Regions from separate parts of the Actinomadura sp. NPDC000929 genome, predicted to be linked through region 1. Evidence: riboswitches for the same ligand, from Rfam matches in the RefSeq annotation. Region 1 holds a riboswitch; the other holds the start of a gene.

Region 1 (15,129 bases):
CGACGCCAACCGCAGCGCCGACACGCACCTGCACGTGTTCCCGCTGCCCCCGGAGTGGGGCATCGACCTCTACCTGAAGGACGAGTCCGTCCACCCCACGGGTTCGCTGAAGCACCGGCTCGCCCGGTCGCTGTTCCTGTACGGGCTGGCCAACGGGTGGATCCGCCAGGACACGACGATCATCGAGGCGTCCAGCGGGTCGACGGCGGTGTCGGAGGCGTACTTCGCGCGGCTGCTCGGCCTGCCGTTCGTCGCGGTCATGCCGGCCACCACCAGCCCGGAGAAGATCCAGCTCATCGAGTTCCACGGCGGCCGCTGCCACCTGGTGGCCGACCCGTCGGCGATCTACGAGGAGTCGCGGCGGCTCGCGGCCGAGTGCGGCGGCCACTTCATGGACCAGTTCACCTTCGCCGAGCGGGCGACGGACTGGCGCGGCAACAACAACATCGCCGAGTCGATCTTCGAGCAGATGCGGCTGGAGCGGTTCCCCGAGCCGTCCTGGATCGTGGTCGGCGCGGGCACCGGCGGGACGTCCGCGACGATCGGCCGGTACGCCCGCTACCGGATGTTCCAGACGCGGCTCGCGGTGGTCGACCCGGAGGGGTCGGCGTTCCACGGCTCGTTCGCCGACGGGGACCCCGAGCGCACCGCGGCGGGCTCGCGGATCGAGGGCATCGGCCGCCCCCGCGTCGAGCCGTCGTTCCTGCCCACGGTGATCGACCGGATGATCCGGGTGCCGGACGCGGCGTCGATCGCGGCGATGCGCTGGACGAGCGAGGTCAGCGGCCGGAGCGTGGGCGGCTCGACCGGCACGAACATGTGGGGCGCGGCCGAGCTGATCGCGCAGATGCGGGCCCGCGGGGAGCGCGGCAGCGTCGTCACGCTCATCTGCGACGGCGCCGAGCGCTACGCGGGCACCTACGGGTCGGACGCGTGGCTGGCGGAGCAGGGCCTCGACGTCGCCCCCTACCGGGCCGCGCTGGACGCCTTCCTGAAGACCGGCACGATGCCGGACGTCACCCCGTGACGCGGATCGGGTTGAACAGGTCGGCGTAGATCAGCAGCCCGCCCATGACGATCAGGATGACGGCCATCACGTACGTCACCGGCAGCGCCTTGGCCACGTCCACGTAGCCGGGGTCGGGCCTGCGGAAGATCCGGGCGAAGGCCTTCTTGACCGCCTCCAGGAGCGCGCCCGCGATGTGCCCGCCGTCCAGCGGCAGCAGCGGGATGAGGTTGAACAGCCCGACCGCGAGGTTCAGCGAGCCGAGCAGCATCACGAAGAAGGAGACCTTCTGCGTCCCGGTGAAGTCGTCGGACGCGGCGACCTCGCCGCCGATCCTGCTGACGCCGACGACGCCGATCGGCCCGTTCGGGTCGCGCTTCTCGCCGCCGAAGGCCGCGTTCCACACGCCGACCATCTTCTGCGGCATCCGCACCAGGGCGCCGACGGTGCGCGCGGTCAGGTCGCCCATCGTGCTCGCGACCGCGCCCGGCCCCTGCCGCTCGATCCCGCTGGACGGCGTGATGCCGAGGAACCCGACGTTGACGACCTTGTCCTCGTCCTTGAGGTCGTACATCTGGTTGCGGGTGATCGGGACGTTCAGCCGCACGTCCCTGCCGTCCCGCCGGACGGTCATCGGGACGGTCTTGCCGCCGTCCTTGCGGATCAGCCGCTGCAGCTGCGGATAGTCGTCGATCTTCTTGCCGTCGAACGCGACGATCCGGTCGCCGGCCTGGAGCCCGACCTGCCGCGCGGGCGTCGGCGTCGCGCCCGCCGGGCACGCGGCGACCTTGGCGCTGGCCGGCACCATGCACTCGGCGACCTCCTTGATCACCGGCTGCGGCTGGTTGACGCCGATGCCCATCAGCAGGATCGCGAAGAACATCACCGACAGGAGCAGGTTCATCGCGGGCCCGCCGAACATGATGAGCAGCTTCTGCCACCACTTCTTGGCGTAGAACACGCGGTCCCCGTCGCCGGGCCCGACCTCCTCCAGCGAGGCCCCGCGCGCGGACTCGATCAGCCCCTGCCACGGCCCGGTGCTGATCCGCCGCACCTGCCCGGGCGCGTCGCCCTTGCGCGGCGGCAGCATGCCGATCATGCGGATGTAGCCGCCGAGCGGGATCCACTTGACCCCGTACTCCGTCTCGCCCTTGTGCCTCGACCACATGGTGGGCCCGAACCCGACCATGAACTGCGTGGTCCGCACCCCGAACAGCTTGGCGAAGGAGAAGTGCCCGAGCTCGTGCAGCGCGATGGAGACCAGCAGGCCGAAGAAGAGGATCAACGCTCCAGCCAGGTAGTAGACCATGCGGCGTGCCCTCCGGGTCCGTCCACCCCGCGCACCCGGGGGTGATCTCCGACAACCAGTTCAGAGTACGTTACGGCCCACGATCCGGTTGAGGCGAACGAAGAAGCGGTCCGTGCCGGAGGCCACTTTGATGCACGGTGCTAACCCGGCCGCGCATCATTGGCACGAGAGCGCGTATCCGCGAGCAGGGCCGACCGCCCATCATGGGCGGCCCACCCCGGCCACGGAGGTTCCCCCTTGAAGCGCGGTCATGTAGCGGTCCTGGCCCTGACGCTGGCCCTGGCCGGCTGCGGCGGCAGCGACGACGGCGGCACGACGGCGGGCGCGTCGTCCGCAGCCCCGACCGCCAGGACGCAGGCCCCCTCCGCCCCCGGCACGGGCGCCGAGGCGACGCCCCTCCCCCCGGCCCAGTCGAAGGCGGTCAAGGCCTTCAACGACTGCATGCACGCCCAGGGCGTCCAGATGCCCACCCCCAACCCCACGAGATCCCCCGCCCCCGACGAGCTGAAGAAGATCAGGGCCGCCCTGCAGACCTGCGTGAAGTCCATGTCGCCCCCCGCCACCCCACCCCCAAGCTGACGACCACCGCCCACCGCGCTCCCATCACCAAGAAGCGCAACGGTCGAGACGACCCGCACAGAGGGACACCGAAACGGAAGCACCAGCAGCAACCGTCCAACGAGACGACCTAAGCCGCCACCTCAGCCGACGACGACCCCAACACTCGCGATCGCGTCCGAGGGCAGGTTCGAGCTTGCGAGAACCTGATCGCGCAGCGAGCCGCAAGGCGAGCCGGAGCGATGCCAGCGATCGCACGTGTTTTTTGAGGTCGGGGCCCCCAGGGCCCCGACCTCAAAAAACACAATGAACACTGCTAGCCTTCTTCGACAGCTGATGATCCCGTGCGGGAGAGTCCCTCGCAGCCGGTGGGGGACGCCGAAGGAGCAAATCCTCCCCGGAACCTCTCAGGCCCACGGACCGCACGGGCCAGGCGACCTCTGGAAAGCGGGGACTCCGGTCCCCCGCCGAAGGTGAAAGCCCGCCGTGCGCGGCGGGTGAAGCTCTCAGGCGCCGATGACAGAGGGGGAGGCACCGATACGCCCGGTGCGCGAGTGGGACGATGGACCACGCGCGCCCGTGACGAAGGAGCCGAGCCCATGTCCGCCGATCCGACCGCGAAGAAGACGCCGCTGCACGACGTCCATGAGGACCTCGGCGCGAACCTCGTCGACTTCGCCGGCCATCTCATGCCGCTGCGCTACGCGAGCGAGACCGCCGAGCACCAGGCCGTCCGCACGGGGGCGGGGCTGTTCGACCTGTCGCACATGGGGGAGATCTTCCTGTCGGGTCCGGGCGCGGGGGCCGCGCTGGACTTCGCGCTGGTCGGCAACCTGTCGCCGATGCCGGTGGGCAAGGCGCGCTACACGATGATCTGCGGGCACGACGGCGGCGTCCTGGACGACCTGATCGTCTACCGGCTCGCGGACGAGACGTGGATGGTGGTGGCGAACGCGGCGAACGCCGCCGTCGTCCGGGAGGCGCTGGTCGAGCGGGCCGCGGGGTTCGAGGCGGCGGTGGACGACCGGTCCGACTCGTACGCGCTGATCGCCCTGCAGGGGCCGCGTTCCCAGGGGATTCTCGAGGGGTTCACGGACGCGCCGCTGGGGGACCTGAAGTACTACGCGATCCTGGCGGGGCGGGTCGCGGGCGTGGACGCGCTGGTAGCCCGCACCGGGTACACGGGTGAGGACGGGTTCGAGCTGTTCGTGGACGCGTCCGACGCGGTCGGGCTGTGGAGGGCGCTCGCCGCGGTGGAGGGGGTCGTCCCGGCGGGGCTTTCGGCCCGCGACACGCTGCGCCTGGAGGCGGGGATGCCGCTGTACGGGAACGAGCTGACGGCCGAGACGACGCCGTTCGAGGCGGGCCTCGGCCGGGTGGTGAAGCTGGACAAGCCAGGCGATTTCGTGGGCAAGGCCGCCCTGGCGGCGCAGGCGCAGACCCCGCCGGGCCGTAGGCTCGTGGGACTGGTCGCGCGGGGGCGTCGCGCGCCTCGCAAGGGGTACCAGGTCGTCACGTCCGGCGGCGCGCCGTGCGGCATCGTGACGAGCGGCGCCCCGTCGCCCACACTGGGCACGCCGATCGCCATGGCGTACCTCGACAGCGGCGTCGAGGAGGCGGGCCTCGCCGTGGACGTCCGCGGCCGGCACGAGCCGGTGGACGTGGTGGCCCTACCGTTCTACAAGCGTTCCTGAACAAGTTGTCCGGCGGTGTGGGGCGCGCCCCCACAGTGGAAAGAGAGAAGTGATCGTGAGCGTTCCGGAGGAGCTCCGCTACAGCGAGGAGCACGAGTGGGTGTCGGGCCTCGGTGGCGACGACGGCATCGTCACGGTCGGCATCACCGCGCACGCCGCCGACGCCCTCGGTGAGATCGTCTACATCGAGCTGCAGCCGTCGGAGGGCGACACCGTCGAGGCGGGCGAGCCGTGCGGCGAGGTGGAGTCGACCAAGTCGGTGAGCGACGTCTACTCCCCCGTCAGCGGCGAGATCACCGCGATCAACAGCGCGGTGGTGGACGAGCCGAAGGTCATCAACGACGACCCGTACGGCGAGGGCTGGATCTTCAAGGTGCGGATCTCGGAGGAGCCGGGCGACCTGCTCGACTCCGCCGCCTACGACAAGCTGATCGAGGAATCATGAGTCTGAACGACTCCCTCGCGACGGCCGATCCGGAGGTCGCCGAGGCCGTCGCCGCGGAGCTGCGCCGCCAGCAGGGCACCCTGGAGATGATCGCGTCGGAGAACTTCGCGCCGGTGTCGGTGCTGGAGGCTCAGGGGTCGGTCCTGACGAACAAGTACGCCGAGGGGTACCCGGGCCGCCGGTACTACGGCGGCTGCGAGTTCGTCGACGTCACCGAGCAGCTCGCGATCGACCGGGCCAAGGCGCTGTTCGGCGCCGAGCACGCGAACGTCCAGCCGCACAGCGGGGCGCAGGCGAACACGGCGGTCTACTTCGCGCTGCTCCAGCACGGTGACACGATCCTCGGCCTCGACCTCGCGCACGGCGGGCATCTCACGCACGGGATGCGGCTGAACTACTCCGGCAAGGTGCTGAACGTGGTGCCGTACCACGTCCGCGCCGAGGACGGCCTGGTCGACATGGACGAGGTGGCCTCGCTCGCGGCCGAGCACCGTCCGAAGATGATCGTGGCGGGCTGGTCGGCGTACCCGCGGCGGCTCGACTTCGCCGCGTTCCGGCGGATCGCCGACTCGGTCGGGGCGCTGCTCATGGTCGACATGGCGCACTTCGCGGGCCTGGTGGCGGCGGGGCTGCACCCCTCGCCCGTCCCGCACGCCGACATCGTGACGACGACGACGCACAAGACGCTCGGCGGTCCCCGCGGCGGGCTGATCCTCGCCCGCGAGGAGTACGGCAAGAAGATCAACTCCGCGGTGTTCCCCGGCATGCAGGGCGGCCCGCTGGAGCACGTGATCGCCGCCAAGGCCGTCGCCCTGAAGATCGCCGCGTCGGAGGAGTTCCGGGCCCGGCAGGCGGCGACGGTGGAGGGCGCGAAGCTGCTCGCCGAGCGCCTGCTCGCCGAGGACTGCGCCAAGGCCGGCGTCAAGGTGCTGACCGGCGGGACGGACGTCCACCTCGTGCTGGTCGACCTGGTGGACTCCGAGCTCACCGGGCGCGACGCCGAGGACCGCCTGCACGACATCGGCATCACGGTCAACCGCAACGCGGTGCCGAACGACCCGCGCCCGCCGATGGTGACGTCCGGTCTGCGGATCGGCACCCCGGCCCTCGCGACCCGCGGCTTCACCGCCGAGGACTTCGCCGAGGTCGCGGACGTGATCGCGCTGGCGCTGCAGCCGTCCTTCGACCGGGACGCGCTCGCCGCGCGGGTGAAGGCGCTGGCGGACGAGCACCCCCTGTACCCGAACCTGTGACGTTCCGGCGCCCTCTCCCCCTGCGGGACCCCCGTCAAGGGGGAGGGGGCGCGGCCACAACGAGGTAGCTATGGCCATCAGCGTTTTCGACCTGTTCAAGATCGGCATCGGTCCGTCGTCCTCCCACACGGGGGGCCCGATGGCCGCGGCGCACCGGTTCGCCCGGGGGCTCCAGCGCGACGGGCTGCTGGAGAAGACGGCGTCCGTCGCCGTCACCCTCTACGGGTCGCTCGGCCTCACCGGCAAGGGCCACGGCTCCGACAAGGCCGTCATCCTCGGTCTTGAGGGCGACAAGCCCGAGCTCGTCGACGTCGACCGGGTGGACGAGCGGCTCGCCGCGATCCGGGAGCGCGGGGCGCTGCGGCTGTTCGGCGACCACGAGATCCCGTTCGTGGTCAACGAGCACCTGGTCTTCGAGCGCAAGGAGTCGCTGCCCGGCCACCCCAACGGGATGCGCTTCACGGCTCTGGACGCCTCCGGCGGGGAGCTGCGCGCGAAGGTGTACTACTCCGTCGGCGGCGGGTTCATCCTGGACGAGAGCGCCACCGGCGCCGACCGCATCAAGCCCGACGACACCGTCCTGCCGCACCCCTTCGACACGGCCGCCGAGCTGCTGGAGCGGTGCCGGGAGACGGGCCTGTCGATCTCGGCGCTGATGCTGGAGAACGAGAAGGCGTTCGGCCGCGACGCCGCCGAGATCCACGACGGCCTGCTCGAACTCTGGCAGGTCATGCGGGCCTGCGTGACCCGCGGCTGCACCCGGGAGGGCCTCCTGCCGGGCGGGCTCAAGGTGCGCCGCCGCGCTCCCCAGCTGCACCGCCAGCTGTCCGCGGAGGAGGCGTCCGACCCGCTCCACGCGATGGACTGGATCACCCTGTTCGCGCTGGCGGTCAACGAGGAGAACGCGGCGGGCGGGCGCATCGTCACGGCCCCGACCAACGGCGCCGCGGGCATCATCCCGGCCGTCCTGCACTACTACGACCGGTTCATCCCGGGCCACGACGACGAGGGCGTGGTGCGGTTCCTGCTGACCGCCGGGGCGATCGGCGTGCTGTTCAAGCAGAACGCCTCCATCTCCGGGGCCGAGGTCGGCTGCCAGGGCGAGGTCGGGTCGGCCTGCTCGATGGCCGCCGCCGGGCTCACGGAGGTCCTCGGCGGCACCCCCGAGCAGGTGGAGAACGCCGCCGAGATCGGCATCGAGCACAACCTCGGCCTGACCTGCGATCCCGTCGGCGGCCTGGTCCAGGTCCCCTGCATCGAGCGCAACGCCGTCGGCGCCGTCAAGGCCATCAGCGCCGCCCGGATCTCCCTGCGCGGCGACGGCCGCCACTTCGTCTCCCTCGACAAGGCCATCAAGACCATGCGCGACACGGGCCGCGACATGCTCGACAAGTACAAGGAGACCTCGCGCGGCGGCCTCGCCGTCAACGTCATCGAGTGCTGACCGCGGCCCGCTACCGGAGCGGGATGTCGAGGCCGTGCTCGTCGGCGGGGCGCGGGCCGCGGATGCGGCGGTCGGCCTCGCCGATCGCGACGTCGTTGATGCTCGCCTCCCGCCGCCGCATCAGGCCGCGCTCGTCGAACTCCCACAGTTCGTTGCCGTAGCTGCGCCACCACTGCCCGCCGGCGTCGTGCCACTCGTACTGGAACCGGACGGCCATGCGGTTCTCGCGGAACCCCCACAGGCTCTTGCGCAGCGCGTAGTCGAGCTCCCGCTCCCACTTCGCGGTCAGGAAGGCGATGATCTCCTCCCGTCCGGTGACGAACCGGTCGCGGTTCCGCCAGACCGAGTCGGGCGTGTAGGCGAGCGCCACCCGCTGCGGGTCGCGGGTGTTCCACGCGTCCTCGGCCGCCTGGACCTTCTGCTTCGCGGTCTCCAGGGTGAACGGCGGGCAGGGCGGACGGTCCTCGGTCACGGCGGCCTCCTCGGGTTGAGAACGAGCGTTCTCCATATCTGCCGCTAAGGTAGGGAACGATCGTTCTCAACGTCAAGTCAGGAGCGCCCATGCCGGCCGCGATCACCGAGGAGCAGCAGGACCGGGACCGCCAGGCCCTGCTGGACGTCGCCGAGCGCCTCTTCTACCGGCAGGGCGTCCAGGCGGTGGGCATGGACGAGCTGCGGACCGTGTCCGGGCTGCCGCTCAAGCGCATCTACCGGCTCTTTCCCACGAAGGAGGCCCTCGTCGTCGCGATGCTGGACCGCCGCGACCGCCGCTGGCGCGCGAGCCTGGCCGCCCATCTGGACGCGGAGCCCGACCCCCGGCGGCGCGTCCTCGCCCTGTTCGACTGGCTCGGCGCGTGGTTCGCCGAGCCGGGCTTCCGCGGCTGCGCCTGGGTCAACGCCCACGGGGAGCTCGGCTCGTCCTCCCCGGCGGTCGCGGACGCGGCGCGAGCCCACAAGCGGGCCTTCCACGACCAGGTCGTGGCCCTGGTCTCCCCTGTCGACGCGTCCGCCGCCGAACCCGTCTACCTGCTCGCCGAGGGCGCCATCGTCGTCGCCGGAATCCAGGGCGACCCCACCGCCGCCGCCCGCGCCCGAACCGGCGCCCGCCTTCTCCTGGAAAGGGCCGGCCGGGCTTGACCCTGCCGTTGGCGGCAGGGTTCCAGGCTCGGGGCATGGAGACGAATTCGGAGAACAGGGTCGTCCTGGTCACCGGCGCGGGAACCGGGATCGGACGCGCCACGGCACGCATGTTCGCGGCCGAGGGCGCCCGCGTGGTGGCCGTCGGACGGCGGCCCGGCCCGCTGGCCGAGACCGCGGACGGGCATCCCGGCATCGAGCCGCTCGCCGCCGACATCACCGGCGACGGCGCCGCCGCCGAGATCGTGCGCAGGGTGACGGACGCGCACGGACGGCTGGACGTGCTGGTCAACAACGCGGCGATCGTCCAGAGCGGGACCCTGGAGAGCCTCGCCCCGGAGACGCTCGCGCCGCAGCTCGCGACGAACCTGGTGGCGCCCGTCCTGCTGACCCGGGCGGCGCTGCCCGCGCTCGACGGCGGCGGGGTCGTCGTCAACGTCAGCACGTCCGTCGGGCAGCGGGGCTGGCCCGGCAACGCGTTCTACGCCGCCACGAAGTCGGCGCTGGAGACGCTCACGCGCGGCTGGGCCCTGGAGCTCGCGCCGCGCGGCATCCGCGTGGCCGCCGTGGCGCCCGGAGCGATCGCCACCCCGATGGGCGAGCACCAGGGCCTCTCCGCCGAGCGCCTCGCGGCGCTCCGGCAGTGGCAAATCGAGCACACCCCGCTCGGCCGCGTCGGGCGGCCGGAGGAGGTCGCGTGGGCGATCACGCGCCTGGCCTCGCCCGACGCCTCGTTCGTCACCGGCGCCGTCCTCGCGGTGGACGGAGGCGCGGTGGTCGCCTGAGCGCCGGCGGGCCCACCGCCTGGTAGAACGAGGGGAGGAGGTGGTGGCGGTGCGGATCGGCGAGCTGGCGCGGATCACCGGGACGACGCCGCGGGCGCTGCGGCACTACGAGGAGGCGGGCCTGATCGCGTCCCGCCGGGCGGGCAACGGATACCGGATCTACGACGAGGGCGCGGCCGTGCGGGTCCGCAACATCCGGGAGCTGCTCGCCGTCGGCCTCACCCTCGACGACGTGCGCGCGTTCTCGGTCTGCCTGGACGGCGACGTGGCGGCCTCGCCCCCGTCGGAGAAGGGGCTCCGCATCGCCCTGGACCGCCTCGCCGTCCTCGACGCGCGCATCACCGCCCAGACCGAGGCCCGCGACCGCCTCGCCACCGCCCTGACCCGCGCGGCCGAGAGACGCCCCGCATCGGCCCGCTGACCGCGGGGACGTGGAGGCGGAACCGGCCGGGGTCTCGGGACGGCGGGCCTATCTCAACGGACTGCTGACCAACCTTCTCAACCCGAAGATGGTCACCTTCACCATTGGACGGGACGGTCGGCGTCCTCGCGGGCCGCATCGGCGACTGGCTGCGCCGCCGTCGCGAGTGGGTCAGGGGCGGGCGCCCCGGCCGGTGGGGGAATGGGCGCCCTGGCGGGCCTCGTTGCCGCAGTGGCGGCACACGACCTGGGGGCTGACGGTCTCGCCGCAGGAGTGCCGCCACCGGACGGGCGGGTCGTCCGGGTGCAGGTGCCGGTCTCCCCAGGCCATCAGCACGAGCAGGACGTCGCACAGCTCCACGCCCGCGGGCGTCAGGCGGTACTCGTGGCGCACCGGGTGGTCGCTGTAGCGCTCGCGGCGGATGACGCCGCCCGCCTCCAGCTTGCGGAGGCGGGCGGTGAGGATGTCGCGGGACGCGCCGGTGTTGCGGACGATCTGGTCGAAGCGCCGCACCCCGTAGCTCAGCTCCCGGATCGCCAGCAGGCTCCAGCGCTCGCCGACCAGGTCCAGCGTGTCGGCGATCGAGCACTCGCGCGGATCGGCGTCCTTCGGCATACCGGGAAGCCTAGCCGCCGGACCTGGCCGGACCGTCCGTCAGAGCCGCTCCACGACGGTGGCGTTGGCCAGTCCGCCCGCCTCGCACATGGTCTGGAGGCCGAACCTGCCGCCGCGGTCCTCCAGGGCGTGCAGCAGGGTCGTCATGAGGCGGGCGCCGCTCGCGCCGAGCGGGTGGCCGATCGCGATCGCGCCGCCGCGCACGTTGACGCGCGCGAGGTCGGCGCCGGTCTCGCGCGCCCACGCGAGGACGACCGGGGCGAACGCCTCGTTCACCTCGAACAGATCGACGTCGTCCAGGGTGAGGCCACCGCGCTCCAGCACCTTCGCGGTCGCGGGGATGATCGCGGTGAGCATCAGCAGCGGGTCGTCGCCGGTCACGGCGAAGGCGTGGAAGCGGGCGCGCGGGCGCAGGCCGAGCCGCGCGGCGACGTCGGCGCCCATGACCAGGACGGCGGCGGCGCCGTCGTTGACCGGGGAGGCGTTGCCCGCGGTGATCTTCCAGCCGATCTCGGGGAACCGCTCGGCCATCCGCTCGTCGTGGTAGGCGGGCCTCAGGCCGGCGAGGATCTCCGGCGACGTCGCCGGGCGGACGGTCTCGTCCCGCTGCCCCGTCCAGGCGACCTCCCGGTCGAACTCGCCGTTCTTCCACGCCTCGGCGGCGCGGCGGTGGGACTCGGCGGCGTAGGCGTCGAGCTCCTCCCGCGACAGGTCCCAGCGCGCGGCGATCAGCTCGGCGCTGATGCCCTGGCCGACGAGCCCGCCCGGGTAGCGCTCGGGGAGCAGCGTCCCGAACGGGTCGCTGCCCGGCAGGACGCTCGACCCCATCGGCACCCGCGACATCGACTCGACCCCGCACGCGATGGCGATGTCGTAGGCGCCGCTCTGCACGCCCTGCGCCGCGATGTGCAGGGCCTGCTGGGACGAGCCGCACTGCCGGTCGACCGTCATGGCGGGGACGCTCTCGGGGAACCCCGCGGCGAGGACGGCCGTGCGGGTGATGTTGAGCGCCTGGTCGCCGGCCTGGGTGACCACGCCGCCGATCACGTCGTCCACGGTCCCCGGGTCGATGCCCGCCCGCTCGACGAGGGACGCGAGCGTCCGCGCGAGCAGGTCGGCCGGGTGGTCGCCGTGCAGGAACCCGCCGGCCCTGCCCTTGCCCAGCGGCGTGCGCACCGCCTCCACGATCACCGCGTCCCGCATGGACCCCACCTCCGTTGTGTTTTCCAACTCACTTCGGCAGTATCCGCTCGGCGGACCGGAGAGCACAATCGGCTCCGACGGTGAGTTGGATAACACAACTCGGCAGACGAAGACCCGGAGGCCGTCACCGATCGCTGTCGAAGCCGATCGCTACCGCCCCCGGGTCTTCGGGCCGCTCAGCGGGAGGGGCCCGTGCCGTGGTCCGTCTCTACCCTCCATGCGTCGAAGAGCCCCTCGGTGGAGCCGCCCGAGTGTCGTCGGTCGGACAAGCACGCCTCCTCGTTCTCCTCGACGTCGCGTTCCCTTTGGACGTTAGCCCCATAAGCCGACATAGACCCAAAATGGGAGCCCAAGCCGCCGTCAAGCATCGGGACCGCCCCGCCCGACGCGACCGTCTAGCCCTTGTACATCTCCCGCATCTTGCGCGCGGCGTCGCCCGGTTTGCGCTTCGGCCCCTTGCCCGTGGCCTCCTCGCCGCGGCGCGGCCGCTTCTCGCGCTCCGGTTCGGACTCCGCCTTGCCCGTGGGCTTCCCGGGCTTGCCAGGCTTGTCGTTCACGACAACTCCCCCGATGTCGTTCCAACTGTCGGTCCATAGGTACCCCGTCTAACGGGGGTAGAAGCGCACCTCAGGACGGCCGACCTGGCCGTAGTGGGGGCGGCGGTCGGCCAGCCCGTTCTCCGCCAGATACTCCAGATAGCGGCGCGCGGTGACCCGGGAGACGCCGGTGAGATCGGCGGCAGCGGCGGCGGACAGGCCGTCGGCCGCGGACTCCAGCACGCCGGTCACGGCCTGGAGCGTCTCCCCGCTCATCCCCTTGGGCAGCGCGTGGTGGTCGGGGGTCCGGAGCGTGGCGAGCATCCCGTCCACGTCCGCCTGCCCGCTGACCTCCCCCGAGCCGACCGCCTGCTCCCGGAACCGCGCGTACCGGACGAGCTTGTCGCGCAGCGACGCGAAGGTGAACGGTTTCAGCAGGTACTGGACGATGCCGACCGCCACGGCGGTGCGGATCACCGCGAGGTCCCGCGCGGACGTCACGGCGATGACGTCCACGTCCCGTCCCCCGGCGCGCAGCGCGCGGCAGACGGTGAGGCCGTGCGTGTCCGGAAGGTAGAAGTCCAGCAGGACGACGTCGACCTGCGTCCGCTCGCAGAACCGGAGCGCGTCCGCCCCCGAGTGCACGACCCCGGCGACCGTGAACCCGGCGACCCGCTCGACGTAGGTCCGGTGCGCCTCCGCCGCCACCGGGTCGTCCTCGACCACCAGCACCCTGATCACGGCTCGCCGCCCCCGCGCCGGGCCCCGGCGGCCCGCCTCGGCAGGGGCAGCCGGACGGTGAACACGGCGCCGTGGCCGGGGCCGGCCGCGCCCACCCGCACCTCACCGCCGTTGCGGCGGACGGCCTGGCCGACCAGGGCGAGGCCGAGGCCGTGCCCGACCGCGCCGCCGGACGTCTTCGTCGTCCAGCCGCGCCGGAACATCGCGGGCACGGCGGCGGGGTCCACGCCCCGCCCGCTGTCGGACACCTCCAGCACGAGCGCCCCGTCCTCCACGCGGGCGCCGACGCCGACGCGCGGCGGCCGGGCGGCGGCGCCCTCGATGGCGGCGTCGACCGCGTTGTCGATGAGGTTCCCGAGGATCGTGACCAGGTCGCGCGGCTCGATCGCGCCCTCGATCACGGTGTCCTCGCCGATCACGAGCTCCACGCCGCGCTCCCCCGCCTCGGCGGACTTGCCGAGCAGCAGCGCGGCCAGCACCGGCTCGCCGACCGAGCCGACGACCCGGTCGGTGAGCCGCTGCGCGCTCGCCAGCTCGGCGGTCGCGAACTCCACGGCCTGCCCGGGACGGCCCAGCTCCACCAGCGACACCACCGTGTGCAGGCGGTTCGCGGCCTCGTGCGCCTGCGAGCGCAGCGACTCGGCAAACCCGCGCACCGTGTCCAGCTCGCCCGTCAGCGCCTGCAGCTCGGTGTGGTCCCGCAGGGTGACGACGTTGCCCATCACCCGGTCCCCCGACCGGACGGGCGAGGTGTTCACCACGAGCACCCGCGTGTCCCCCACATGGATCTCGTCCGACCGAGGCTCCGCGGACACCAGCGTCGCCACCAGCTCCTCCGGCAACCCCAGCTCCGCGACGTCCCGCCCCTGCGGCTCCCCCCGCGCCCGCCCGGGGATCGCGGCGGACGGGAAGGGGCCGTGGGGGGCGTCCAGGTCGAGGAGGTGTCTCGCGGCGTCGTTGCAGAGAACGACGCGGCCGCTGCGGTCGAGGATGAGGAGCCCTTCGCGGACGGCGTGCAGGATCGCCTCGTAGTACTCGAACATGCCGCGCAGCTCGTCGGGGGCGACGCCGCGGGTCTGTCGGCGCAGGCGGGCGGAGACGAGGTAGCTGCCGGCCATCCCGACGGCGAGGACGGCCCCGGCGACGGCGCCGAGGGCCAGCAGGCGCTGGCGGAGCTCCGCCGAGATCGCCTTGACCGTGATGCCGACCGCGACCAGGGCCACCACGCGGCGGTCCTCGCCGAAGACGGGCGCGACGGTGCGCACGGACGGCCCGAGCGTGCCGGTGTAGGTCTCGGTGAACGTCCGTCCGGCGAGCGCGGGGGCGGTGTTGCCGACGAACGTCCCGCCGATGCGCGCGGGGTTCGGGTGCGTGTAGCGGATCCCGGCCGGGCTCATGATCGTGATGAAGTCGACGCCGGTGTCGTGCCGGACGCGTTCGGCGTAGGGCTGCAGGAGGCGGGTCGGAGCCGGGTCGGCCAGCGCGGCCCGGACGGTCGGGGCGTCGGCGATGCTCGCCGCGACCGCCGAGACGGTCTGGGCGGCGCTGTCGTCCACGGCCCGGCCGGAGTCGAGGAAGGCCAGCGCCGCGCCGGCCGCCACGAGGAGCCCGACGATCGCCGCCTGGAGCACGAGCAGCTGCCGGGCCAGGCTCCAGCGGCCCGGCGCCGCCCATCGAGGACGCACTCCCGCCCCTCCCCCTCGCATCTCGCCGCCACCCCGTCGCACCTTGCCGTGAACGAAATGTACACAAGGGTGACCCCGGTCACAGAACCGCGCATAGTCACGTGGGGACAGACCCCCAGCCCCCGCCCGACCTGCGAGCTCACCTCCAGAGCGGCGCCCACGGTGTGCATGCTCCGGCTCCGGCCGGAGGATGGGCGCCGCCGCGGGGCGGCGGCCCGCCCGCGGATCCGACCGGACCGGGCGGGCGCCGCCCCTCGCACCGATGCCGGGGTCCTGAGCCGAGGAGGTCCCCCGTGG
Region 2 (13,146 bases), on a different contig from region 1:
CGTCAACGGCCGGCGGCTCACCCCGACCACCGCGATCCGCGCCGCCGGTGAGGCGATCCTGGTCGACTATCGGCCGCTCGGCGGGCCCTACGAGGTCACGGCGGTCGGCGACCCCGGGCGGCTGCGGGCCGCCTTCGCCGGCTCGCCCGCGGACCGGCGGCTCGCGGCGCTGCGCGACCGGTTCGGGATCAGGTACGGCACGCGCCGCTCGGACGAGGTGCGGCTGCCCGCCGCGGGGGCGGTCCGGCTGCGGTACGCCGTCCCCGGCGAGGGGGGCGGCCGGTGAGCGGGGGAGGGGTGACCCGGAGATGATCGCGCTGATCGGGCTCGTGGCCGGCGTCACGCTGGGCCTGCTGATCCAGCCGGACGTCCCGCTCTGGCTCCAGCCCTACCTGCCGATCGCGATCGTGGCGGCGCTCGACGCCATGTTCGGCGGCGTCCGGGCCCGGCTGGAGGGCATCTTCGACGAGAAGGTCTTCACGGTCTCCTTCGTCAGCAACACCGTCATCGCCGCGCTGATCGTCTTCCTCGGGGACAAGCTCGGCGTCGGCTCGCAGCTGTCCACCGGCGTCGTGGTCGTCCTCGGCATCCGGATCTTCTCCAACGCGGCGGCCATCCGGCGGAAGCTGTTCGGCGCATGACCGGCGGCGAGGCCACGCGGAAGGCGCCACCGGAGGACGGGCGGGCCGCGGAGAACGAGGGGCCACCCGAGGACGGACGGGTTCCGCCCGCGCCCGGAGGCCTGCGCGCCCTCGCCGATCTGCTGCGCCCGCGCGTCAGCCCCGGGCAGCTCGTCGGCGGGCTCCTGTGCCTCGTGCTGGGGTTCGCCGTCGCCGCGCAGGTGCGCTCGACCGAGCGCGACACCACTTTCGCCACCGCGCGGCAGGACGAGCTCGTCGGCATCCTCGCGGATCTGGGCCAGCGCTCCGAACGGCTGAGGGGCGACCTGCGGGACCTGGAGGAGACGAAGGCCCGCCTGGAGCGCGACGAGGGCGGAACGGCTCTGGAGGAGGCGCGCGAGCGGGCGACCACCTACGGCCTGCTGGCGGGCACGCTCCCCGCCGAGGGCCCCGGCATCGAACTGCGCATCGACGACCCCCGGCACGGCGTGAAGGCCCTGAACCTTCTGGACGCCCTGGAGGAACTCCGCGACGCGGGCGCCGAGGTCATCCAGGTCGGCGACGTCCGCGTCGGCGTCGACACCCACTTCCTGGACGACCGCGACGGCGTCCGCGCGGACGGCAGGCTCCTCACCGCCCCGTACCGGTTCCTGGCCATCGGCGACCCGCACACGATGACGACCGCGCTCAACATCCCGGGAGGCCTCGTCCGCACGCTGGAGGGCGCCGGGGCCCGCGTCCTGATCACCCGGCGCGCGAAGCTGGCCGTCGGCGCGGTACGGTCTCCCTAGAGGGGACGGGGGGACGGTAAACCGGGCACCGTGCCGGGACGTCGTGATCGCGGCGGTCCGCGCGGCGGCATGGACCTGCGATCATCGTCGAATGTAGTTTGGTGCAGCCGGTTCACCGTTCCGGTTGACCCCTCGGGTGATAGCCGCGTAAGTTGCGGCGACCGTCGCGTGAGCGGGCGGTGAAGCTGGACCGTTGCCGGGGCGGATCCCCGGCGTGGGTTGGGTGAAGGATGCGCGTGGCGCAGGCGGTCCCCGCTACGGCGGGCGGCCCGCGGGCGGCACGCCGATGGTAGGAGGCCGAGCCGATCGATGCCGAGCGTCTACTGCACGCAGTGCGGTCACGCCAACCCGGATGATGCCCGCTTCTGCTCGAACTGCGGCACTCCGCTGAGGAGTTCGGCGCCGCCGCCTCCCCGGGAGTCGCCGGGCGAGTCCACGTCCACGATCTCCATCGGGGGATTCGAGGCGCTGGACACCGACGCCGGCGCCGAGGAGCCGGCCGGGCCCGACCAGATGGCGATGGAGGCGCTCCCCCCGGGCACCGCGCTGCTCGTCGTCAAGCGCGGGCCCAACGCCGGCAGCCGCTTCCTGCTCGACAAGGACCGCACGTCCGCCGGGCGGCACCCCGAGAGCGACATCTTCCTGGACGACGTCACCGTCTCCCGCCGGCACGCCGAGTTCGCCCGGCAGGGCGGCGTGTTCTCCGTCCGCGACACCGGCAGCCTCAACGGCACCTACGTCAACCGGCAGCGGATCGACCAGGCCGGGCTGTCGGGCGGCGACGAGGTCCAGATCGGCAAGTTCCGGTTGGTGTTCCTCACCAACCCGGCCCACGGCTGACGGAACGCGGCGAGGTCGCGGCGAACGATGGGAGGGCCCTTGAGCGCGGAGCCGGCCCGGTCCCCGATGACCATCGGGGACGTCCTCGGGCTGCTCAGGACGGAGTTCCCCGACATCACGATCTCCAAGATCCGCTTCCTGGAGTCCGAGGGGCTCGTCGAGCCGGAGCGCAGCCCCTCCGGCTACCGCAAGTTCGGCGAGGCCGACGTCGAGCGCCTGCGCTACGTCCTCACCGCGCAGCGCGACCACTACCTGCCGCTGCGCGTCATCCGGCAGCAGCTGGAGGCGCGCGACCGCGGTGAGAGCGTCCCGCCGCCCGGCGCGCGCCGCCCCGGCCCGGCCGAGCCTGAGCGGCGGCGCCCCCGCACGCTCGTGGCCGCCGACACGACCGCGGTGGAGCCCGCCGTGCGGCTCACCCGCCGCCAGCTCCTGGACGGGGCCGGGATCGACGAGGCCCTCCTCGTCCGCCTGGAGGAGTACGGCCTCGTCCGCCGGATCGGCGCGCACTACGAGGGCGAGGCGCTCAACATCGCGCGCGTGGCCGCCGCGCTCGAGGACTTCGGCTTCGAGGTCCGGCACCTGCGCGCCGTCAAGGCCGCCGCCGACCGGCAGGTCGGCCTGATCGAGCAGATGGTCGCGCCGCAGCTGCGCCGCCGCAGCCGCGGCGCGCACGAGGAGGCCGCCGAGACCGCGCGCGAGATCGCCGCGCTGTCGGTCCGGCTGCACGCCGCGCTGGTGGGCGCGGGCCTGCGCGAGAGCCTCGACCACTGATCACGCGGCCGGTGGAGGATTTTGCCGTACCCCGCGCGCCGCGAGCTGTCCGAGCCTGGGTGTACGTTGGCTACATGGTTCGGTCAGGAATCGATCCGCTGCACGTGGTGATCGAGACAGCGAGAACCAGCAGGGAGCCGCAGTGAAGCAGATGGAGGTCGTCGGCGTCCGGGTCGAGATGCCCTCCAATCAGCCGATCGTCCTGTTGAAGGAGACGGAGGGCGATCGCTACCTGCCCATCTGGATCGGGGCGGTGGAGGCGACCGCGATCGCCTTCGCCCAGCAGGGGGTGCTGCCCGCCCGGCCCCTCACCCACGACCTGTTCCGCGACGTGCTGGACGCGCTGAGCGTCCAGCTCCGCACGGTCAACATCACCGCGCTGCGCGAGGGGATCTTCTTCGCCGACCTCGTCTTCTCCAACGGCGTCGAGGTGAGCGCGCGCCCGTCCGACTCCATCGCCCTCGCGCTGCGCACGGGCGCCACGATCTTCGCGAGCGAGGACGTCCTGGAGGAGGCCGGCGTCGCCATCCCCGACGAGCAGGAGGACGAGGTCGAGAAGTTCCGCGAGTTCCTCGACACGATCTCCCCTGAGGACTTCGGCCGCGCCGGTTAGGCCTCTCCGGCACCCCGGGGCGAGCGGCCGCTGTGCCGTATGTCACTCTGGAGTGCGAGATCATGCGATCGGGCGAATGGTCGCCCATTGCGCCGGACCTGGCGGTTTTTGCGGGGGAACCATCGGGGTATGGACTGCGTGGGTGACGAAGGTGCGCAGTTTGCCCACGTGAAGCCGGTTCATCCGGGCATGCGACGCGCCGACGGTGAACGTTGACCACACCCTGACCGGCACCTACCGTGCTGGTGGAACACCCGTGGTGTTATTCGTCAAACCCCCTTGACGAACCGCTACGGGATGATAGAAGCCGGAGGTCCGCGTGGCGGTGAGCAGCGGCGAGGGCAAGGCGACCCCCGACAGGCGCGTGGCGTCCCGCCGTGCCGGAGAGCAGGGCCTGCTCTTCGACACCCAGGTGTCGGCGCCGCCGGAGGACGTCGGTTACCGCGGCCCGACGGCGTGCGCCGCGGCGGGCATCACCTACCGGCAGCTCGACTACTGGGCCCGCACGAAGCTGGTGGAGCCGAGCGTGCGGTCGGCCCAGGGGTCCGGCAGCCAGCGGTTGTACAGCTTCCGCGACGTCCTCGTCCTGAAGGTCGTCAAGCGGCTCCTCGACACCGGCGTCTCGTTGCAGCAGATACGCACGGCCGTCTCCCACCTGCGCGACCGCGGCGTCCAGGACCTCGCCCAGATCACTCTGATGAGCGACGGTGTCAGCGTCTACGAGTGCACCTCGCCCGACGAGGTCGTCGACCTCCTCCAGGGCGGCCAGGGCGTGTTCGGCATCGCGCTCGGACGGGTGTGGCAGGAGGTGGAGGGCAGTCTCGCGGAACTGCCCGCTGAACGCGCCTCCACCGGCGACGAGGACCCCGCCGGGCACCACCACGACGAACTGGCCGACCGGCGGCGCGCCCGCCGCACCGGCTGACCCCTCAGAGCGCCTCTTTGCGCTGCAGGAAGGCGAACGCCCCCCACCCCGGCAGGACCGGCAGCCACAGCGTCAGGAGCCGGTAGAGCAGCACCGCCGACGTGGCCGTCTCCGCCGTCAGCCCCGAGATCGTCAACGCCAGCGTGAGCGCGCCCTCGACGGCGCCGAGCCCGCCCGGCGTCGGCGCCGCCGAACCCACCGCGTTCGCGGTGAGGAACACCAGCACCACCGTCGTCCACGGCAGCGACCCGCCGAACGCCCGGATCGAGGCGTCCAGGCACAGCGTGAACGCCAGCGTCAGCAGCAGGGTGCCGCCCATCCCGGTGGACAGCTTCTTCGGCGACTGCAGCACGTCCACCAGGCGCGGCACCACGCCCGAGAACATGGCCCTCAGCCGCGAGGCGACCACCCGCCGCACCCGCGGCACCGTCAGCGCGAGCCCCGCGAGCAGCCCCAGCCCGAGCACCGCGAGCACGATCGTCCGGGACGGGGCCAGGTCCTGCGTCGCCTTCGCCGTCGAACCGGTCAGGAACCCGAACAGCACCAGCAGCAGGATGTGGGTGACCATCCCCACGAGCTGGGACGCGCCCACGCTCGCGACGGCGAGGGCGGGCCGGACGCCCGAGCGCTGCAGGTAGCGCGTGTTGACGGCGACGCCGCCCACGGCCGCCGGCGCGACCAGCTTCACGAACGACGCCGCCAGCTGCACCAGGACCGTCCGCCCCAGCGGCAGCCGCTCCGGGACGAACCCCATCAGCATGAACGCTGCGGCGACGTAGGTGAGCGCCGCCGCCCCGAGGGCCGCGGCCACCCAGTGCCAGCTCGCCGTGGCCGCGAGGCGGCCGATGTCCAGGCTCGTCACCTGGGGGATGACGATGTACGCCGCGACCGACAGCGCCACGATGCTGACGATGGTCCGCGGCCGGAAGCGCTCCAGCTTGGCCGGGGGCGCCTCCGTCTCCGGCTTCAGCCGGACGATCTGCTCCCGGATGCGGGTCAGCAGGTCCTTGTGGTGCCGCAGCGCGGTGCGGGTCGCCCGCGACAGCGCCACCCGCTGCAGCAGCGGCACCGCCCCGCCGAGGGCCTCCTCGCCCAGCACCGGCGCCGCCGTCCCCACCGCCCGCTCCGGCCCCGCGCGCAGCGCCAGCGTCGTGAGCAGCTGCGCGAGGTCCAGGCGCAGCGCCAGGTCGCCGGCCGCCGTCTCCCCGAACCGCAGGTCGGTCAGGTAGGCCAGCCCGTCGTCGCCGACCAGGACCGCCTCGCCCTCCAGCCGCCGGTGCGCGAGCCGCCCCGCCTGCAGCGCCCGGAACTGCCGCCACACGTCCGCCAGCAGCTCGTCGGTGATCTCCGCGTCGGGGACGTCCCCGAGCCGCCGCCCCGGGACGTGCTCGTAGGCCAGCAGCGCCGCCTCGGTGCCGACCTCGCACGTGCCGACGAGCCGGGGCGTCCGGGCGCCCGCGGCGTCCACCGCGTACGCCGCCAGCGACTCCAGCTCCAGGGACCGGCGCAGCGACCGCAGCGTCCGCCCCGTCGTGGCGCCGCGCAGCCGCAGCAGCCGCCAGACGCGGTAGAGCAGCCCGGCGGTCTGCTGGTCGCGGTCCAGGACGCGGACCTCCACGTCCCAGTCGCCGTGCCGCCCCCGGCCCGCCGGGAGCCGGGCGCCGTACCCGCCCTGCGGGGAGGGGGCGAGGGCGACGCCGTAGCGGCGGGTCTCGTCGGCGTCGTGCGTGCCGTCCAGGCGCGCCGCCCGCCGCGGGTGCAGCCCGAGCCGTTCGAGCGCGGCCACCACGGCCGTCCCGGACGGGCGGGGATTCGGCGTCCCGACGGCGTAGAGGGTGCCGTGGCCGATGGCGCGGCCGAGCAGGTAGGTGGCCGCCAGCGCGGCGACGGAGGCGTAGGACGCCGTCAGCCCCGTCAGCGCCGCCAGTCCGATCATGGTCCAGGTCGCGGCCTGCCAGCGGGCGCGGCCCGCCATCCCGACCGCGCTCACGAAGGCGATGACCGGGGCGATGTCGGTGTGCACCGGCGCGGTCTCCGTGCCGCCCCAGATCAGCGAGTCGAGCACGCCGCCCGGCGCGGCCCGCACCACCAGGTCGTCCAGGCCCACCGTGATCCCGAACGCGATCATCGCGGCCAGCAGCGCGATCGCCACGCGGACGCCGTCCTTGTGGAAGAGCCGCTCGATCGCGAACGCGATCGGCACGGCCAGCACCCCGAAGCTGGACACCAGCGTCGCCAGCGTCAGCAGCAGCCGCGGCGCGTGCGCGGTGCCCTGCGCGATGTCGGTCTGCAGGCCGTGGGTGGTCTGCTGCGCGATCGACACCAGCAGCATCACCGCCGCCAGCCCCACCACGGACGCCGCGAACCGGATGGCGTCGGAGGGCCGGCGGATCCGGTACGGCTGGGCGGGCTCGTCGACGGGCGCGCCGGCCGCGCCCTGCGCCGGGCGCACCGCTCCGTCGTGGGTCTGTGTCACGCCGTACCGCCGCCCTGACCATCCGCCATCGTGATCAGCGTCCCAGACCCGGCGGCGCGCCGTCGAGTCGCGGGGCCGCCGCCGGGACGCGCGTCCATCCCGCAGCCTCGTCTCCCCGCCCCCGTGCGGCCCGGGGCCGTCGCGCCCCAGGTGAGTCAGCACATGGTACTCGCCGGTAGACCGCCCGCGCCGCGGGGCGCGGCCCCTTCCGGCGGGCCGGAACGACGTCGCGGACGCGCCTTTGGGTAGGGTTCGACCTAGGACATGCCGTCAACCCTGTGCGGGAGAGACCCCACGCCGCCAGCGTGGGGCGCCGAAGGGGCAACCTCCCCGGAACCTCTCAGGCAAAAGGACCGCACGGGCGAGGCACCTCTGGAAAGCAGGCGTCGGTCCCCGCGCGCGGGGAAGGGCGGCTCACCGAAGGGGAAACCCCGCCGCGCGGGTGAAGCTCTCAGGTGCCATGACAGAGGGGGAGAACGGCCGCCGGCCCGCGCCGGCGGCGCACCTGAGCGACCGCAGCAGCCAGGAGGCCCTCCATGACCGCCCAGTTCTTCGCCCCTGTGGCCGCGCCGCAGCATCCCCGGTCGGCGTTCGCCGACCGGCATGTCGGCCCCTCGCCGGACGACCAGGCGAGGATGCTGGCCGCCATCGGCTACTCCGGCGCCGAGGCGCTGATCGACCACGCGGTCCCCGCCGCGATCCGCACGTCCCGTCCGCTGGACCTGCCGCCCGCGCTGAGCGAGACCGCCGCGCTGGACCGGCTCCGCGAGCTCGCGTCCCGCAACACCGTCCTGACGTCCATGATCGGGCTCGGCTACCACGGGACGACCACGCCCGGCGTGATCATGCGGAACGTGCTGGAGAACCCGGGCTGGTACACCGCCTACACCCCCTACCAGCCGGAGATCTCCCAGGGGCGGCTCGAAGCCCTGCTGAACTTCCAGACGATGGTGGGCGACCTGACCGGGCTGCCCGTCGCGAACGCCTCCATGCTGGACGAGGGCACCGCCGCCGCCGAGGCCATGGCCCTCGCGCACCGCGTCTCCCGGCGCAAGGAGCCCGGGGCGTTCCTCGTCGACATCGACACGCTCCCGCAGACGATCGAGGTCGTCCGGACCCGCGCGATCCCGCTCGGCATCGAGATCGTCATCGCCGACCTGTCCCGCGGCCTGCCCGACGGCGACTTCTTCGGCGTGCTGCTGCAGTACCCGGGCGCGTCCGGCGCCGTCCGCGACCTGGAGCCCGTCATCGCGCAGGCCCACGAGCGCGGCGCCAAGGCCGTCGTGGCCGCCGACCTGCTGGCGCTGACCCTGCTGCGCCCGCCCGGCGAGTCCGGCGCCGACATCGCGGTGGGCTCCGCGCAGCGGTTCGGCGTCCCCTACGGGTTCGGCGGACCGCACGCCGGCTACATGGCGGTCGGCGAGGGCATCCAGCGCCAGCTCCCCGGCCGGCTCGTGGGCGTGTCCGTCGACGCGGACGGCGCCACCGCCTACCGGCTGGCCCTCCAGACCCGCGAGCAGCACATCCGCCGCGAGAAGGCCACCAGCAACATCTGCACCGCCCAGGTCCTGCTCGCCGTGATGGCGAGCATGTACGCCGTGTACCACGGCCCCGAGGGGCTGGCCGCGATCGCGCAGCGGACGCACCGCCGGGCCGCCGAGATCGCCGCGGGGCTGCGCGCCGGCGGCGTCGAGGTCGTCCACGACTCGTTCTTCGACACGGTCCTGGCCCGCGTGCCGGGCCGCGCCGCCGAGGTCGTCGCGGCCGCCCGCGAGCGCGGAATCAACCTGCGCCCGGACGGCCCCGACCGGGTCGCGGCCGCCTGCGACGAGACGACGCTGCCCGCGCACGTGACGGCCGTGCTCGAGGCGTTCGGCGCGACCGAGGTGGGCGAGGTCCCCGAGGCGTTCCCGGACGCCCTGCGCCGCGAGAGCCCCTACCTGACCCACCCCGTCTTCCACACGCACCGCTCCGAGACCGCGATGCTGCGCTACCTGCGCAGGCTCCAGGACAAGGACATCGCGCTCGACCGCTCCATGATCCCGCTCGGCTCCTGCACGATGAAGCTCAACGCCACCGCCGAGATGGAGCCGATCACCTGGCCGGAGTTCGCCGCGATCCACCCGTTCGCGCCGCTCGACCAGGCCGCCGGCTACGTCGAGCTGATCGGCGAGCTGGAGGGCTTCCTCGCCGAGATCACCGGGTACGCGAAGGTCTCCGTCCAGCCGAACGCCGGCTCCCAGGGCGAGCTGGCCGGCCTGCTCGCCATCCGCGGCTACCACGCGTCCCGCGGCGAGGAGCACCGCGACGTCTGCCTGATCCCCTCCTCGGCGCACGGCACCAACGCCGCCAGCGCCGTCATGGCCGGGATGCGGGTCGTCGTCGTCACGTGCGACGAGGGCGGCAACATCGACCTCGACGACCTGCGCGCCAAGCTCGGCGAGCACGGCGAGCGCCTCGCGGCGATCATGGTGACCTACCCGTCCACGCACGGCGTCTTCGAGGAGACGATCACCGAGGTGTGCGCGGCCGTGCACGAGGCCGGCGGCCAGGTCTACGTCGACGGCGCCAACCTCAACGCGCTCGTCGGCCTCGCCCGCCCCGGCGAGTTCGGCTCGGACGTCTCCCACCTCAACCTGCACAAGACGTTCTGCATCCCGCACGGCGGCGGCGGCCCCGGCGTCGGCCCGATCGGCGTCCGCGAGCACCTGGCCCCGTTCCTGCCCAACCACCCGATGCGCGAGGAGGCCGGCCCCGGCACCGGCGTCGGCCCCATCTCGGCCGCCCCGTGGGGATCGGCCGGCATCCTGCCGATCTCCTGGGCCTACATCGCGATGATGGGCCCGGACGGGCTGCGCGCCGCCACCGAGGGCGCGATCATCGGCGCCAACTACCTCGCCGCCCGCCTCGCCCCGCACTACCCGATCCTCTACACCGGCCGCGACGGCCTCGTCGCGCACGAGTGCATCGCCGACCTCCGCAAGATCACCAAGGAGACGGGGATCACCGCCGAGGACGTCGCCAAGCGCCTCATCGACTACGGCTTCCACGCCCCGACCCTGTCGTTCCCCGTCGCCGGCACCCTGATGATCGAGCCCACCGAGTCCGAGGACCTCGCCGAGCTCGACCGGTTCTGCGACGCCATGATCGAGATCCGCCGGGAGATCCAGCGCGTCGCCGACGGCGGCTACGACGCCGAGGACAACCCCCTCAAGAACGCCCCCCACACCGCCGCCTGCCTCGTTTCCGACGACTGGAAGCACGCCTACACGCGCGAGGAGGCCGCCTACCCCCTCCCGTCCCTGCGGGAGAACAAGTACTGGCCGCCCGTCCGCCGCATCGACCAGGCCTACGGCGACCGCAACCTCGTCTGCTCCTGCCCGCCTCCGGAAGCGTTCGAGGACTGAATTGGATTGTGGTTTCCAGGCTGAGGCGCCTAGGGGCGCCTCAGCCTGGAAAGCCACGTGCGATCGCTGGCATCGCTCCGGCTCGCCTTGCGGCTCGCTGCTGTGTTTATTGCAGTGCTCTCCTCCTTCGGGCCTTGACGGCCCTCCATCGTCGAGCACTGCGTGCGATCGCTGGCATCGCTCCGGCTCGCCTTGCGGCTCGCTGCGCGATCAGGTTCTCGCTTCGCTTGAACCTGCCTTCGGACGCGATCGCGGTCATTGAGGTCGTTGCGGGGTTGCGACGGTGGCTGGGGTCGGCGGGGTGGTTTGCGATGGCCCTGCTCGCTTGGACCTGGGCCTCGGGCGAATCGCCGGGATTGCTTCGGCTGATCTTGCGGCTCGCTGCGTGTGGGAGGTCGCCGTGACGGAGCGGGCGATGGATTTGTGATCTTGCTTGGGTTTTGGGGTGTCGTCGCGGGACGGGGGCGGCGCGGATCGCTACGCTCTTTGCGGACCCCGACCCCCAGAGGGCAGAAGAGCGATGATCGAGTCTCCGGACGCGGTATCCGACGACCCTGCGCGACTGTGCGAGGAGGCCCGCGGCCTCGCCGAGAGCGGTGAGGCCGAGAGGGCCGCGCTGCTGTTCGAGAAGGTGCTCGCGCTGGGCGACACCCCCTTCCGGGCGCGGGCGGCGCTGGGGCTGGCGGTCGTCCTGGACGACGCCGGGCACGTCGAGCGCGCCCGGGAGGCCGACCGGACGGCGATCGCCACCGCCGATCCCGAGTACGGGCCGCGCGCCGCCTACCACCTGGCGCTCACCCACGAGCGGGCGGGCGAGCACGAGCGGGCGGCGCCCGCCTGGCGGGTCGTGGTCGACTTCGGCAACCCCGCCTACCTGCCGCCCGCCCATCTGGCCCTCGCCCGGATCGCCGACGACGCCGGCGACTTCGACGCGGCCCGCGACCACTGGGAGGCGGTGATCGCGACCGGGGACGCCGAGTACGGGCCGCCCGCCGCGCACGACCTGGCCCAGCGGCTGCTGGAGCGCGACGAGCCCGCGCGGGCCCAGCGGGTCCTGACCGCCGGGCTCAAGCTGATCGACCGGGGCGCCGACCCCTACGCGTACGGGCGGCTCGCCGTGGCGCTCGGCATCTCCTACCTCGACCAGGCGATCGGCGCGTTCGGCGCGGCGCTGGGGGACGAGCCGGCCGACCCGGAGGTCGGGCCGCTGGCCACCGAGCTGCTGGCGCGGACCCTGCCGCTGCGGGGGCGGGGCGCCGAGGCGGGCGAGGTGTGGCGGCGGGGCCTCGCCGAGCCCGGCACCGCGGGGCAGGTGCGGGCGCGGCTGCGCCGCGACTTCGGCGACGCCGACGACGACGGCGACCTGTGGTGGGAGCCGGTCGTCGAGCGCGCCGTGTCGGACGGCACGCTCCCCGCCCTCGCCGGCGAGGCGTTCGGCGCCCTCGACCACATGTACGCGCTGCTCGCCGTCCGGTACGCCGAACGACGGGCCGGCGACGCCCGCGAGACCCTCGGCAGGGCGGTGCGGGTGCCGGGCGGCTACGCGTGGGGCCCGCTGCTGCACGAGAGTTTCGCCGAGCGGTTCCGCCTGGCGACCGGCACGGCCGCCCCGGACTGGACCGACGGCTAGCCGGCGATGGCGCGCTGGGCGATCACCTTGGTGATGCGGGCGCGGACGAGGTACTCGGTGGGGACGGCGTTGCGCCGCCCGAACTCCTCGGCCCGGTCGGCGCCCATGTAGCGGCCGCCGATGACGGTCGCCCAGCGGAGCATCTCGTCGAGGTCCTCGACGAGGGACGCCTCGGCCTGGATCAGCACGTACGAGTACGGTGGCGCCTGGTCGTCGACGCAGATGGACAGGCGCGGGTCGCGGGCGAGGACGCGGCCCTTCACGCTCTGGTGCCCCGTGTTGAACAGCAGGTCGTCGCCGTCGAGGACGAACCAGATCGGCGTCACGTGCGGCGTGCCGTCCTTGCGGGTGACGGCGGCCTTGCCGGTGCGGGTGCCCTCCATGACGAACGCGCGCCATTCGCTGTCGGTCATCGTCTCCATGGGTCCAGTCTGCCGCACCGGCCGTTCGCGGCTGCCGCTACGGTGAGTCACATGAAGGTCGCGACGGCGCACGGGCCCGCCGAGGTGGTGCTCGACGAGGTGGACGACCCGGCGTTCCTGCTGGTGCTGACGCACGGGTCGAACGGGGGAGTGGAGGCGGCCGACCTGCTGGCGGTGCGGGCGGAGGCGCTGGGGCTCGGCGGCGCCGTCGCGCGGGTGGTCCAGCCGTTCCGGCTCGCCGGGCGGCGGGCGCCGGGGCCGGCGGCCAAGCAGGACGAGGCGTGGCTGGAGATCGTCGCGGCGCTGCGGAAGCGGTTCGGGGACGTCACGCTGGTTCAGGGCGGCCGCAGCAACGGGGCGAGGGTCGCGTGCCGGACGGCGGAGGCCGCCGGGGCGGCCGGCGTGGTGGCGCTGGCGTTCCCCCTGCACCCGCCGGGCAGGCCGGAGAAGACCCGGGTGGAGGAGTTGCGGTCGGCGGGGGTCGAGGTCGTCGTCGTCAACGGCGACCGCGACCCGTTCGGCGTCCCCGACCCGGCGGACGCGGCGCAGGTCGCGGTCCTGCCGGGCGAGCGGCACGACCTCGGCAAGGACCCCGCGGCCGTCGGTCGTGCCGTGGAGCCGTGGCTGAAGCGGTGGGCGGCCCGTCCGGTG

The links. A riboswitch is a leader RNA that binds a small molecule or an ion and turns the genes downstream of it on or off. The one in region 1 is predicted to bind glycine.
Region 2: it holds a riboswitch for glycine, as region 1 does, so the genes downstream of both, gcvP (aminomethyl-transferring glycine dehydrogenase) here and gcvT (glycine cleavage system aminomethyltransferase GcvT) in region 1, are expected to answer to the same signal.

What each region holds. Positions count from the first base shown of each region.
Region 1 is NZ_JBEUPA010000164.1:1,025-16,153, forward strand. Features, by position in the region: gene cds1 (L-cysteine desulfhydrase Cds1) at 1-1,027, shown strand, start outside; gene ABWI04_RS36090 (M50 family metallopeptidase) at 1,017-2,315, opposite strand; gene ABWI04_RS36095 (hypothetical protein) at 2,553-2,894, shown strand; glycine riboswitch at 3,211-3,306, shown strand; glycine riboswitch at 3,311-3,399, shown strand; gene gcvT (glycine cleavage system aminomethyltransferase GcvT) at 3,473-4,567, shown strand; gene gcvH (glycine cleavage system protein GcvH) at 4,623-5,012, shown strand; gene glyA (serine hydroxymethyltransferase) at 5,009-6,265, shown strand; gene ABWI04_RS36115 (L-serine ammonia-lyase) at 6,336-7,709, shown strand; gene ABWI04_RS36120 (nuclear transport factor 2 family protein) at 7,720-8,181, opposite strand; gene ABWI04_RS36125 (TetR/AcrR family transcriptional regulator) at 8,271-8,846, shown strand; gene ABWI04_RS36130 (SDR family NAD(P)-dependent oxidoreductase) at 8,882-9,631, shown strand; gene ABWI04_RS36135 (MerR family transcriptional regulator) at 9,675-10,052, shown strand; gene ABWI04_RS36140 (winged helix-turn-helix transcriptional regulator) at 10,224-10,667, opposite strand; gene ABWI04_RS36145 (thiolase family protein) at 10,707-11,870, opposite strand; gene ABWI04_RS36150 (hypothetical protein) at 12,266-12,427, opposite strand; gene ABWI04_RS36155 (response regulator) at 12,476-13,147, opposite strand; gene ABWI04_RS36160 (sensor histidine kinase) at 13,144-14,832, opposite strand; gene ABWI04_RS36165 (cation:dicarboxylate symporter family transporter) at 15,126-15,129, shown strand, end outside.
Region 2 is NZ_JBEUPA010000178.1:1,880-15,025, reverse strand. Features, by position in the region: partial or broken gene ABWI04_RS37265 (DUF881 domain-containing protein) at 1-286, shown strand, start outside; gene ABWI04_RS37260 (small basic family protein) at 309-641, shown strand; gene ABWI04_RS37255 (DUF881 domain-containing protein) at 638-1,411, shown strand; gene ABWI04_RS37250 (double zinc ribbon and FHA domain-containing protein) at 1,721-2,251, shown strand; gene ftsR (transcriptional regulator FtsR) at 2,291-3,022, shown strand; gene ABWI04_RS37240 (bifunctional nuclease family protein) at 3,165-3,635, shown strand; gene ABWI04_RS37235 (MerR family transcriptional regulator) at 3,955-4,560, shown strand; gene ABWI04_RS37230 (lysylphosphatidylglycerol synthase transmembrane domain-containing protein) at 4,565-7,036, opposite strand; glycine riboswitch at 7,308-7,402, shown strand; glycine riboswitch at 7,403-7,513, shown strand; gene gcvP (aminomethyl-transferring glycine dehydrogenase) at 7,573-10,443, shown strand; gene ABWI04_RS37220 (tetratricopeptide repeat protein) at 10,964-12,073, shown strand; gene ABWI04_RS37215 (PPOX class F420-dependent oxidoreductase) at 12,070-12,495, opposite strand; gene ABWI04_RS37210 (alpha/beta hydrolase family protein) at 12,547-13,146, shown strand, end outside.